Regions from separate parts of the Janthinobacterium sp. SUN033 genome, predicted to be linked through region 1. Evidence: predicted binding sites of a transcription regulator. Region 1 holds the regulator's gene; the other holds the start of a gene.

Region 1 (5,950 bases):
GCCGTGCAGTGCTGCGCCCATGCGGACTTCAGCGAAGGCGTGCGCGCCTTGCTGATCGACAAGGACAACGCGCCGCAGTGGCAGCCGGCCAGCCTGGCCGGCGTCGGCGACGCGTATCTCAATGGATATTTCACGGCGCCGTGGGATAGCCATCCTTTGCGCGACCTACATTAAAAGAACAACAGGAGACTTTAAAAATGCAACATATCGCTTTCATCGGCTTGGGCAACATGGGCGCGCCGATGGCCCGCAACCTGGTGGCCGCCGGCTTCCACGTATCCGTATTCGACCTGACGCCGGCGGCCGTGGCGTCGCTGGTCGAGGCGGGCGCCACGGCGGCCGCGTCCGCCAGCGCGGCCGTGCAGACGGCTGACGCCGTCATCACCATGTTGCCAGCCAACAAGCACGTGCAGGAGCTGTACCTGGCGGCGGGCGGCGTGCTGGACTCGGCCAAGCCCGGCGCCCTGTTCATCGATTGCAGCACCATCGCCGCCGATGTGGCGCGGCAAGTGGCGCAGGCGGCCAGCGAGCGGGGCTTTACCATGATCGATGCGCCCGTTTCGGGCGGCACGGCGGGCGCGGCGGCCGGCACCCTGACCTTTATCGTCGGCGGCAGCGAAGCAGGCTTGCAGCAGGCGCGTCCCTTGCTGGAAAAGATGGGCAAGAACATCTTCCATGCGGGCGAGGCGGGCGCGGGCCAGGTGGCGAAGATTTGCAACAACATGCTGCTGGGCATCTTGATGGCGGGGACGGCCGAAGCGCTGAATCTGGGCGTGGCGCATGGCCTGGATCCGAAAGTGTTGTCCGACATCATGGCCAAGAGTTCGGGCCGCAACTGGACCCTGGAAGTGTATAACCCGTGGCCCGGCGTCATGGATGGCACGCCCGCGTCGCGCAATTACACGGGCGGCTTTGGCACGGCGCTGATGCTGAAAGACCTGGGCCTGGCGCAGCAGTCGGCCCTGTCGGCGAACGCGCCCACGCCCTTGGGCGGCCTGGTGCGGCAGATGTACCAGATGCATGCGCAAGCCGGTTATGCGCAGCAGGATTTTTCCAGCATCGTGCAGATGTTGCAGCCGGGCTTGAATAAGCCCGCGTGAGAAATTCTGGGCAAAAAAAAGCCCGCTGGTAAAAGCGGGCTAAATCCAATTCTTGGAAGAGTTGGAGGAGACAGATGCATTATGCTGCATCGCCACATATAACTCCAATTTATCTTTGGAATATCAATTATAGATTTCCATGATATCTCTTCCCGGTAGCCGCCTGGCGGCTACCGTTGCTGCAACTCAGACGGGTTTGCAGGCGATCTTCACCGTCGTTACATTCCCTTCGCCCATGGTGCCTTTTTCGGTACCTGGGGCCAGGTCGCACTGCAGACCCTTCGGCTGAACGGAGACGCTGACGGCATAGGTGTCGCCATAGTCGACTGGGCCGGCCATGGTAAACGTCGTGGTGTCCTTGGCCACCGTTGTTATTGTACTACCGTTAATCAGCACCAGGCCATCCACGGTCAGGCCGGAAATCGTGCCGCCCACGGTATATTTGTTTTGCAAGCAAGTAACAGCGGCGCTGATATTGATGTAATGACCAGCCGAGCCGGAACCGCCGCTGATGCTGCAAGTCATGTGGGCCGGTTGTTTGTTGAAGGTGATGTTGTAGTCGGTGCCATAGTCGATGCGCTTGATAAAAGTGAACGACGTTTTGCCCGCAGGAACCGGGAGGGTGTCGCTGCCATTTGCCAGGATCAGCCCTTCATTGGTCAAGCCAAAGATCGTTCCGCCGACCTCATACGAGGCCTTGCCGCCGCAAGCGGCCAGTCCCAGGGTCAGCAGCAGCGCGGCGAGTGGGCGCAAGCAGGATAACTTCATGTATTTCTCCAAAAAATAGGTGACGGATCGCAAGGATTACTGCGGCGTGCAGTCAAGTGTGGCCGCGGTCGTGGCGGCAGAGCCCATCGTGCCGACCGTATCGCTGGCGTCGGTACTCTTTGAACCCTGGAAGCGGCACGTCAGGCCCGTTGGCTGAGCCAGTATGGAAATACCGTACGGGGCGCCGTCAGCTACCGAAGTGAATGTGTAGGCGGTGGCGCCAGCCGACAGGGTGATGCCTTTGGGGCCCATCACCAGGCGCAAGCCATCGGCGGTCAGGCCTGTGATCGTGCCATTCAGCGGGTAGCTGTTGGTTGTGCAGCTCACCAAGGCCGTGTTCACGGAATAGCTCGATGCCTTGCCGGCGCCATTGGCGATGGTGCAAACGGCGCCCTTGGGCTGTTCCGCGATGGTAATATTGTAGCGGTCATCGTTCTTGACCAGCTTGGTGAAGACGACGGTGCCCTGGCCCACAGGAACCGGCAAGCGTTCCCCGTCATTCTGGAGAATCAGGCCATCCTTGGCCAGGCCGCTGACTGAGACTTGCAGATACAGGTTGCCGCCGCTGCCGCCGCAGGCTGCCAGGGTGACGGCGCAAGCCGCCGCCAGCATCGAGCGCAGGTACAAATTTTTCATACATTCTCCAAAACGAATTAAGTTGGGTAGCGCAACGCGGACGCTGGCGCCGCATTGGAATGGCGCCTATTTTAGTCTATCTGGCAAGCTGGATGACCTTGCCTTGTATCACCCTGTAACAATTTTTCGCCGGGAAGCGCTGGCCCGGCCCCATTTCACGGGGGCGCAGCCATGCCGGCGGCGTCGATCGGTGCGACAATAGACGCACCCTGCGCAACGTGACGCAGCATCCCATTGTGAGTCCCATGTCCCTTGCCCCCGTAAAACCCGCCGTGCCGCCCAAGGCCATCCTGTTTGACCTCGACGATACCTTGTGGCCCATCGCGCCCGTGATCGCCGCCGCGGAAACCCTGCTGCACGACTGGCTGGCCACGCATGCGCCCAAGGTGGCGCGGCAGTTTTCCATCGAGGTGCTGCGCCAGCACCGCCTGGCCATGCTCAAGGAACAACCGCATTTCCATGGCAACCTGATCGAGTTGCGCCGCGCGGGCCTGCTGGCCGCCTTCGAGGCTGCCGGCGAGGATCCCGCCCTGGTCGACGGCGCTATCCTGCAATTCCTGGCCGCGCGCAACCGCGTCCAGCCGTATGACGACGTCTTGCCGGGCCTGGCCTGGATGCGCCAGCGCATGCTGGTCGGTTCGATCTCGAATGGCAATGCGGACCTTGACATTATCGGCCTGGCGCAGCATTTCAAGGTATCGATCGCCGCCAGCGATTTTGGCGTGGCCAAGCCCGACGCCAGCATCTTCCTGGCAGCTTGCGCCGCGCTGGACGTCGCGCCCCATGAAGCCGTGTATGTGGGCGACGACCTGTATTTCGACGTGACGGGAGCGCAGGGGGCGGGCATGCGCGCCGTCTGGATGAACCGCAAGGGCAGCGATGCGCACCTGGCCGCCGGCGTGCAGCCCGACGCCATCTGCGCCAACTTTGATGAATTGTTGCTGTGGTTGCAAGGGCAACTGGAAGATTGATCGCCGCAGGCCGGGCGAACGTGCATAATAGGCGCTGTTGACGCACGTTCGGCCGCTTTCGTTGCCGCTTGCTTAACAAAATACTTGCCTAAATAAAACACCATGCAACTCGATACACGTGCCCAAACACTGCTGAAAGCCCTGGTCGAGCGATATATCGCCGACGGCCTGCCGGTCGGTTCGCGCGCCTTGTCGAAAATTTCCGGCCTCGACCTGTCGCCGGCCACGATCCGCAACATCATGGCCGACCTGGAAGAGCTCGGTTATGTGTCCAGTCCGCACACCTCGGCGGGACGCATCCCCACGCCGCGCGGCTACCGCATCTTTGTCGACACCTTGCTGACCGTGCGGCACCTGGACGAGCACCTGGTGGAATCGCGCATGCGCCTGCAGACGCCGCAACCGCAAAAAACCATCGCCAACGCGGCGCAGATGCTGTCGTCGCTGTCGCAGTTTGCCGGCGTCGTGCTCAGTCCGCGCCGCGAATCCGTGTTCCAGCAAATCGAATTCCTGCGCCTGTCGGAAAAACGCATCCTGCTCGTCATCGTCGCGCCCGGCGGCGACGTGCAGAACCGTTTATTGCTGACGGAGGCCGACTATACGCCGGCGCAACTGGTGCAATCGGCCAATTACATCAATCAGAATTATGGCGGCCTGTCCTTCGATGCCGTGCGCGTGCGCCTGCAGGGCGAATTGCGCCAGTTACGCGACGATATGGGCAGTTTGATGCAGGCGGCCGTGGAAGCGGGCAGCGAAGCGATGGCCGACCATAGCGATGACATGGTGATTTCCGGCGAGCGCAACTTGCTCAGCGTGAGCGATCTGTCGTCGAACATGCATTCGCTGCGCCAGATGTTCGACATGTTCGAGCAAAAAACGGGCTTGATGCAGCTGCTCGACGTGTCGAGCAAGGCGACGGGCGTGCAGATTTTTATCGGCGGCGAATCGAACCTGGTGCCGATGGATGAGATGAGCGTGGTGACGGCGCCGTATGAAGTCAACGGCAAGATCGTGGGAACGTTGGGAGTGATCGGGCCGACGCGCATGGCTTACGAGCGCGTCATTCCGATCGTCGATATCACGGCCAAGCTGCTGTCAAGCGCGCTGAGCCATCATTGATCGTACTGCCTGGCGCGCCGGCCGTTCCCTTGCGGAAACGGCCGGCTTGGGTCAGGCTGTTTTGTGCGGGCAAGCCGTCTTGATGCAGTTGCCGTAGATGGCCAAAGCGTGTTCGGCGATCTTGAAGCCGCGTTCTTCGGCCACTTTTTGCTGGCGCACTTCGATGTCTTCGTCGAAGAATTCTTCGACCCGGCCACAGTCGAGGCACACCAGATGGTCGTGGTGGGAGCCTTCGTTGAGCTCGAAAATCGCCTTGCCGGTTTCAAAATGGTTGCGATTGAGCAAGCCGGCCTGTTCGAATTGCGTCAGGACGCGATAGACAGTTGCCAAACCGACATCCATATTGTCGGCCAGCAGAATCTTGTAGACGTCTTCCGCGGTCAGGTGGCGTACCGGGCTACTCTGGAAGATATCGAGTATCTTCAGCCGTGGCAGGGTGGCTTTCAGGCCGCTTGCCTTGAGATCACTAGGATTGTTACTCATGTTTGTTGCTCGTATGTGGGTCAGGTGCTTTATCATATAGCGTTTTGTCGGGGAGTGCCAAAATATGCTTTTTTTTGGCGGGCCGGTCACTCCTGGCGTTTTGTTCATCCAATTGAGGTCATTTATGCGCGTAACACCGGCTGTATTGCCATCTCTCTGGCACCGTATTCCATTTCGAGCACCAGTCTTGGCAGGCATGGTCTGTGTCGCGCTGGCCATGTCCGGCTGCGCCAACCGTGGCATCCTGGGCGAAAAGCCGGCAGCTGCTCAAAAAGAAGGCAAGGAACTGGTTCCCGAACAGGGCGCACAAACGACCACCATTACGCCGCTGCAAAAATTCATGTGGTTTTTCTCGCCCTACCGTCCTGATATTCAACAAGGCAACTTTGTCTCCGAAGAGATGCTGGCCCAGTTGAAAGTGGGCATGACGCGCGACCAGGTGCGTTTCGTCCTCGGCACCTCGCTGCTGACTGATATCTTCCATGCCGACCGCTGGGATTATCCATTCCGCCTGGCACGGGGCAGTGGCGAAACCACCAGCAGCCGCGTGGTCGTGTACTTCGGCAAGGATGGCAAGGTTGAACGTTTCGAAGGCGGTAACTTGCCGACGGAGAAAGAATACATCGACCGCATCGCCGGTCCGTCGCCGTTCGCCAAGGTCGCCAAGGCCGACGCGCCAGCCGCCGCCGTGCCGTCGCCCGTGGCGCCGAGCGCCGTGCCCGTGCCGGCCGATGCCGCTCCTGCCATTCCTGTGAGCAAGCCGGAAGTGACGCCTGCGCCTGCCGCCGAGCCTGCACCTGCTGCCGAACCCACCAAATAAGTTGCTGTAAGAGAATAAAATGACTGAACTGAAAATTGCCATCGCTGGCGCCA
Region 2 (5,950 bases), on a different contig from region 1:
CTTGCCGCTGGCGTGGCGTTATCTGCCGTCGCTGAACGCCCGCATCCCCGTGTTTGTGCAAGGAGCAAACGCATGATCGCCGTGATTTTCGAGGTCTGGCCCAGTGCCGCAGGACGCCAGCAGTATCTGGACCTGGCGGCGTCCCTGCGGCCCCTGCTCGATGAGGTGGACGGTTTCATTTCCATCGAGCGCTTCAGCAGCCTGAGCGAGCCAGGCAAACTGCTGTCGCTGTCGTTCTTTCGCGATGAGGCGGCGCTGGCGCAGTGGCGGCAGCTGGAAGCGCACCGCGCGGCGCAATCGGCCGGCCGGCACGGCGTGTTCGACGATTACCGGCTGCGCATCGCCGCCGTCGTGCGCGATTACGGCATGCTGGAGCGGCAGCAGGCGCCCGAAGACAGCCAGCGGCGCCACGATGCCTAGCCATCAGCGGGGCAGCGCGCCCTGCGTGATTTTCACCTTGACCCGGTAGGTGGGCTCGGCCGCATTCAGGGCCGGCGGCGTGGCCGGGTCGACGTCGAGCAGGGTGAACGTCAGGTGGTTGACGGTGACGGAACTGGCGGCGCCGGGCATGGACTCGGACAGGACGATGTCGGTCGTGCCCGCGCTGTTGAGCAAACTGAAACTGTAGCTGACGTAGCCTTTCCACACGCACACGGCGCCCTTGCGGCAGCGGCTGTCGTTGACGCGTTCGAGTTTCAGGGTATCGGTGGCCGTGATGGCCACCTGTTCGCCCGGCGAAAGCACGTGGGTGACGCTGCGCGGCGTGTTTTCCGCGTCGCCGGCGCTGCCGGCCGCGCCGCAGCCGGCCAGCATGGCCAGGCAGGCGAAGAACAGGGGAAGCAGCACGGTGCGGTAAGAGCGGTTCAGAGTAGACATGTTTTTCCTTTCAGGTGGTGCGTCCCCGGCGTGCTTGTTCACGCGTGGGATAAAATGATAGTAACAAAATGATATTTTTCCGGCGCACTATTGGCGTGCTGCCGATGAATTGAGGCGCGAGCCACGCGGCGCGCCGATTACTGCGTAGAATGGCTGTTTTGAAAATCAGGAAACAACCATGAAAAAAACCGACCTGGCCAAAAGCGATGCCAAGAAACTGATGGGAAAGATGAATGTTCCCGGCGCCGGTGCATTCGGTAAGGAAGCGGTGGTCGTCGACCGCCGCGAACAGCGCAAGCGCGACCAGGCCCTGGGCCTGGTGCCATTCGCCGTCAAGCTGAACAGCGATCTGGTCTTGCAATTGCAGGCCCTGGCCAAGGAGCGCGGCGCGGATCTGAATGAAGTCGTTGCTGAATTGATCAGCAAGGGCCTGGCTGCAGCTTAACGGGCTGCCATGTTTATCTGTTGATAAACATCAAGTAGTAAAACTAAAAGGCGCCTTGCGGCGCCTTTTACATTGCGGCATTGCTGGCGATTACACGTAGGCCGCCAGCGCGCCCTTCATTTTTTTCAGCGCCGCCACTTCGATCTGGCGGATGCGCTCGGCCGATACGCCGAACTCTTCCGCCAGCGCGTGCAGGGTGGCGCCGGAACCGTCGTCGTTGGCCAGCCAGCGCGCTTCGATGATGCGGCGCGAACGGGCGTCCAGCTTGGACAGGGCCGTTTCCAGGCCTTCCGATTGCAGGCGCGTCACTTGTTCCGCTTCCAGCACCTTGGTCGGCTCGCTTTGCTCAGACGACAGGTAGGCGATCGGCGAAAACTTGTCGTCTTCATCGTCGGTCGGCGATTCCAGCGCAATGTCGCGGCCGCTCAAACGCGTTTCCATCTCGATCACTTCTTCGCGTTTCACGTCGAGCAGCTTGGCCAGCGCATCGATCTGCTTCGGCGTCATCGCGTCCAGGCCCGTCTTGTGGCTGCGCAGGTTGAAGAACAGCTTGCGCTGCGCCTTCGTCGTCGCGACCTTGACCAGGCGCCAGTTTTTCAGGATGTACTCATGCATCTCGGCTTTCACCCAGTGCATGGCGTACGACACCAGGCGCACGCCCTGGTCCGGATCGAAACGTTTCACGGCTTTCATCAAGCCGATATTGCCTTCCTGAATCAGGTCGGCGTGCGGCAAGCCATAGCCCAGGTAGCCGCGGGCAATCGAGACCACCAGGCGCAGGTGCGACAGCACCAGTTCTTGCGCGGCGGCCAGGTCATTTTTTTCGCGCAGGCGTGTCGCCAGCGAAATTTCTTCGTCGTGGGTCAACATGGGCAGGCGGTTCACGGCCGAAATATAGGCGTCGATATTGCCCAGATTGCCAGTGAACCCGAGGCCCAGCGCATTACTTTTGGTCGGAACCAATGCGGACGTTGCGGACATCATAGTCATGTTTTCTCCCTCGTAGTCTTGCTTTGTTCCAGTTGGCCACGTCACGCGACGTGGCAGCTTGTATCGTCGTTTTTGCGTATTCGGTCTTGCACTTTGCAGATCGCGGCACCATCTTGATCTGGCGTCCATGGCGGTTCTGCTGTTGGTATGTCCCTATATTAGCACTCTCTGCTTGAGAGTGCCAATCAGCACATTTAATCGATCTGATAGCCTAAATGCTATGGCGAATGAATGCCTGATAAATATGTCTGAATAGCGATCTGAACAGTGCTGCAGGCCGCTTCACGACAACGTAGCCAGTCTACGGCCTCTGGCTGAAGCGAACCTTAAGAATACTTGCTTAATATCAAGATAACAGCAGTATGGGGAGGGCGCATGGCGGCACCGGAGGCGCCGCCATGGGAAAGAAGATCAGTTCAGGCGCGCCAGGTGGCGCTGCACGCACAGGAAGGCGCCGATCAGGCCCAGGCCGGCGCTGACGGCCAGCAAGCCGGCCATCGGCAGCGGCGCCAGCGGCACCAGCTGGAATTCGGACGCATACAGGCGGGCAAACTCGGCAATCGCCGTGTTCAGCGGCTGCAAGGCCAGCGCCACGGCGCCCAGGGCCAGCGCGCCGGCGCACAAGCCCAGCAGTGCGCCCGTGTAATAGAAGGGGCGGTGGATGAAGGTGTCCGTCGCGCCGATCAATTTCGAGATGCTGATTTCATCGCGCTGCTGCATCACTTGCAGGCGGATGGTGTTGAAGACGACGGCGATCACGGCCACGCCCAGGGTAATGGCCAGCAGCAGCAGCACCAGGCGCAGCACGCCCAGCAGGGCCGCCAGGCGCTTGACCCAGGCCGAATCGACTTGCGCCGATTCCACGCCGGGCAAGTGGCGCAGCTGTTCCGCCACGGCATCGACATCCTGCGCTTCGCTGGCGCTGCTGAAGGCGTCGAGTTTCAGCACATAGCTGTCGGGCAGGGGATTGTCGCCCAGGGTACTCAGCACGTCGGCCAGGCCATTTTTGTTTTTCAGCGAGTCCAGCGCCTGTTCGCGCGGGATGAAGACGATCTTCGCCTTTTGCTCGCCGACAATCTTGCGCATGGCGCCGGCCAGGCCCACGGCTTGCTCGCGCGGCGTGTCGATCTTCAGGAAGACGCTGATTTCCGGGTCGACCGACATCTGTTCCGACATGGGGCGGACATTGTCGAGCATGGTCAAGCCGGCGAACGGCAGCGACAGGGCGATGGCGACGACGAGCACGTTCAATAGGAAGCCGCCCGGCGACTTGCGCAAGTGGATCAGCGCCGAACCGAGGGCGAAGCGATGTTGACGGAACCAGCCTCTCATGCCTGTTCTCCTTCGCCGTCATCTAAGCCTGGGGCGAAATCGGGATCGGGCGGCGCGAACACGGGCGCCTGCGTGGCCTTGTCGATGGCCACCAGCTGGCCGTTTTTCAGGTGGATCACGCGGGCGGCGGCGTCGAGCATCTGTTCGTCATGGCTGGAAATGAGGCAAGTCACGCCCACGGAGTGGAATGCTTTCAGGGCGTCGAGCACCTTGTTGGCGCTGGCGCGGTCCAGGTTGGCCGTCGGTTCGTCGGCCAGGATGATCTGCGGCCGGTTGACGATGGCGCGCGCGATCGATACGCGCTGCTGCTCGCCGCCAGACAGCGACAGGGGACGCGCCATGGCGCGGTCCAGCAGGCCGACTTTATCGAGCGCGGCGCGCGCGCGCTGTTCGGCCGCCGTCTTGTGGGCGCCGACGACGAGCAGCGGCAGCATGACGTTGGCCAGGATGGAGCGGTCGTTGAGCAATTTTTGCTGCTGGAAGATCAGGCCCATGTTGCGGCGCAGGAAGGGCACGCCGGCCGGCTTGATCTTCGCCATGTCCTGGCCATTGACGATCAGCTTGCCCGACGTGGGGCGTTCCATGGCGGCGATCATTTTCAGCAAGGTGGATTTGCCGGCGCCGGACGGGCCCGCTAAAAACACCAGCTCGCCTTTGGCAATATTGAGGGAAATGTCGCTGAGCGCCACGGCGTCGGCGGAGTATTGCTTGGAGACGTGCTGAAATTCAATCATGTATAGGCTTATCCTAGCAGCGCTTCGACAAATTCGGCAGCCACGAAAGGCTGCAAGTCTTCAATTTTCTCACCGATGCCGATGAAATACACGGGCACGGGACGCACGCGGGCGATCGCCGCCAGCACGCCGCCCTTGGCGGTACCGTCCAGCTTGGTAATCACCAGGCCGCTCAGCTGCAGGGCATCGTCGAAGGCCTTCACTTGCGTGAGGGCATTCTGGCCCGTGTTGCCGTCGATCACAAGCAGGGTTTCATGCGGCGCGCCATCCATGCCCTTGCCGATCACGCGCTTGATTTTCTTCAATTCTTCCATCAGGTGCAACTGCGTCGGCAAGCGGCCCGCCGTGTCGACCATGACCACGTCGATGCCGCGCGCCTTCGCCGATTGCACGGAGTCGTAGGCCACGGCGGCCGGATCGCCCGATTCCTGCGAAATCACGGTGACGTTGTTGCGTTCGCCCCAGACCATCAGCTGCTCGCGCGCGGCGGCGCGGAAGGTGTCGCCCGCAGCCAGCAGCACGGACTGGTTATTCGACTGCATGTGCTTGGCCAGCTTGCCGATGGTGGTCGTCTTGCCGGCGCCATTCACGCCGGAAATCATCATCACCAGCGGCTTGTGGCGGCCCAGCTCGAAGCGCTTTTCCAGCGGCGAGAGCAGGTCGATCAGCAGCACTTTCAGGGCGGCCTTCACGGCGGCCGCGTCGAGCAGCTTGTCTTCCTTGACCTTTTTCTTCAATTCCGTGAGCAGGAATTCCGTGGCATCGATGCCGGCGTCCGACATCAGCAGCGCCGCTTCCAGCTCTTCGTACAGGGCGTCGTCGATCTTCGCGCCGACGAACAGCACGGACAGGGTGTTCGAGGTTTTCGACAGGCCGGCCTTCAGGCGCGTCATCCACGATTTTTTCTCGGGTTCGGCTGCTACGATCACGGGCACGAGCTCGGCCGGCGCACCGCTCAGGGGCGTGGCGGCAGGCTGCGGTGCAGGCGGCGTGGCGGCGGGAAGGACGAGGGGCTCGGCTGGTGCAGCCTCGGGAGCGATGGGTTTTTTCTTGAAGAAACTAAACATGGATGTGTGGTGGCGGGTGCTGACCTAAGGCCCGGCGGCGCCGGACACTGTGTTACGGGCTATTCTACCAGAGCGCGCCCGGCCCTTCATGCTTTACTGTTCGATTGGCAACATTGCGCCGCTATCCACGGAGATCGCCGCAGTTGCCGCGCTTTTCCGCCGGTTCAGTGGGTTTGCAGGGCCAGCGCCTGGTGGCGGCGGCGCCAGTCGGCGATGCTTTCGTCGACTTGCCGCAAGTCCAGCACGTGCAAGAAGGGTGGCGGCTGCCTGGTCAGCACGGGACTGCGTCCCCCTGCCCACAATTCCATGCTTAGCGGCAAGCTTGCATGCAGCTGCTGCAGGCTGTCGCGCGTCTGCCGTTGCTTGCTGGCGCTGGAAAACGATAGCGCGACGATGTCGGCCCGCTGCGCGCGGGCGGCCGCGACGATGTCCGTCAGCGGCGTTTCCACGCCCAGCGACATGCAATGGGCGCCGGCCGCCGCACACAGCGCCTCGGCCATCAGCAG

What was found. The regulator HrcA, encoded in region 1, represses chaperone genes, less so after heat shock. The targets are predictions, from matches to a motif close to TTAGCACTCNNNNNNNNNGAGTGCTAA.
Region 2: a site for HrcA is predicted at 2,470-2,496, ahead of rpoH (RNA polymerase sigma factor RpoH). Genes of this name have one in related genera too.

What each region holds. Positions count from the first base shown of each region.
Region 1 covers NZ_JAPQNV010000009.1:120,960-126,909, forward strand. Annotated here, with positions in the region: gene OX460_RS28275 (enoyl-CoA hydratase/isomerase family protein) at 1-174, shown strand, start outside; partial or broken gene mmsB (3-hydroxyisobutyrate dehydrogenase) at 192-1,100, shown strand; gene OX460_RS28285 (DUF4369 domain-containing protein) at 1,287-1,868, opposite strand; gene OX460_RS28290 (hypothetical protein) at 1,905-2,504, opposite strand; gene OX460_RS28295 (HAD family hydrolase) at 2,750-3,475, shown strand; gene hrcA (heat-inducible transcriptional repressor HrcA) at 3,578-4,594, shown strand; gene fur (ferric iron uptake transcriptional regulator) at 4,646-5,077, opposite strand; gene OX460_RS28310 (outer membrane protein assembly factor BamE) at 5,274-5,897, shown strand; gene dapB (4-hydroxy-tetrahydrodipicolinate reductase) at 5,917-5,950, shown strand, end outside.
Region 2 covers NZ_JAPQNV010000007.1:63,841-69,790, reverse strand. Annotated here, with positions in the region: gene OX460_RS25825 (cytochrome P450) at 1-76, shown strand, start outside; gene OX460_RS25820 (antibiotic biosynthesis monooxygenase) at 73-420, shown strand; gene OX460_RS25815 (hypothetical protein) at 424-876, opposite strand; gene OX460_RS25810 (hypothetical protein) at 1,055-1,321, shown strand; gene rpoH (RNA polymerase sigma factor RpoH) at 1,412-2,311, opposite strand; gene ftsX (permease-like cell division protein FtsX) at 2,723-3,643, opposite strand; gene OX460_RS25795 (ATP-binding cassette domain-containing protein) at 3,640-4,377, opposite strand; gene ftsY (signal recognition particle-docking protein FtsY) at 4,386-5,444, opposite strand; gene OX460_RS25785 (MerR family transcriptional regulator) at 5,609-5,950, opposite strand, start outside.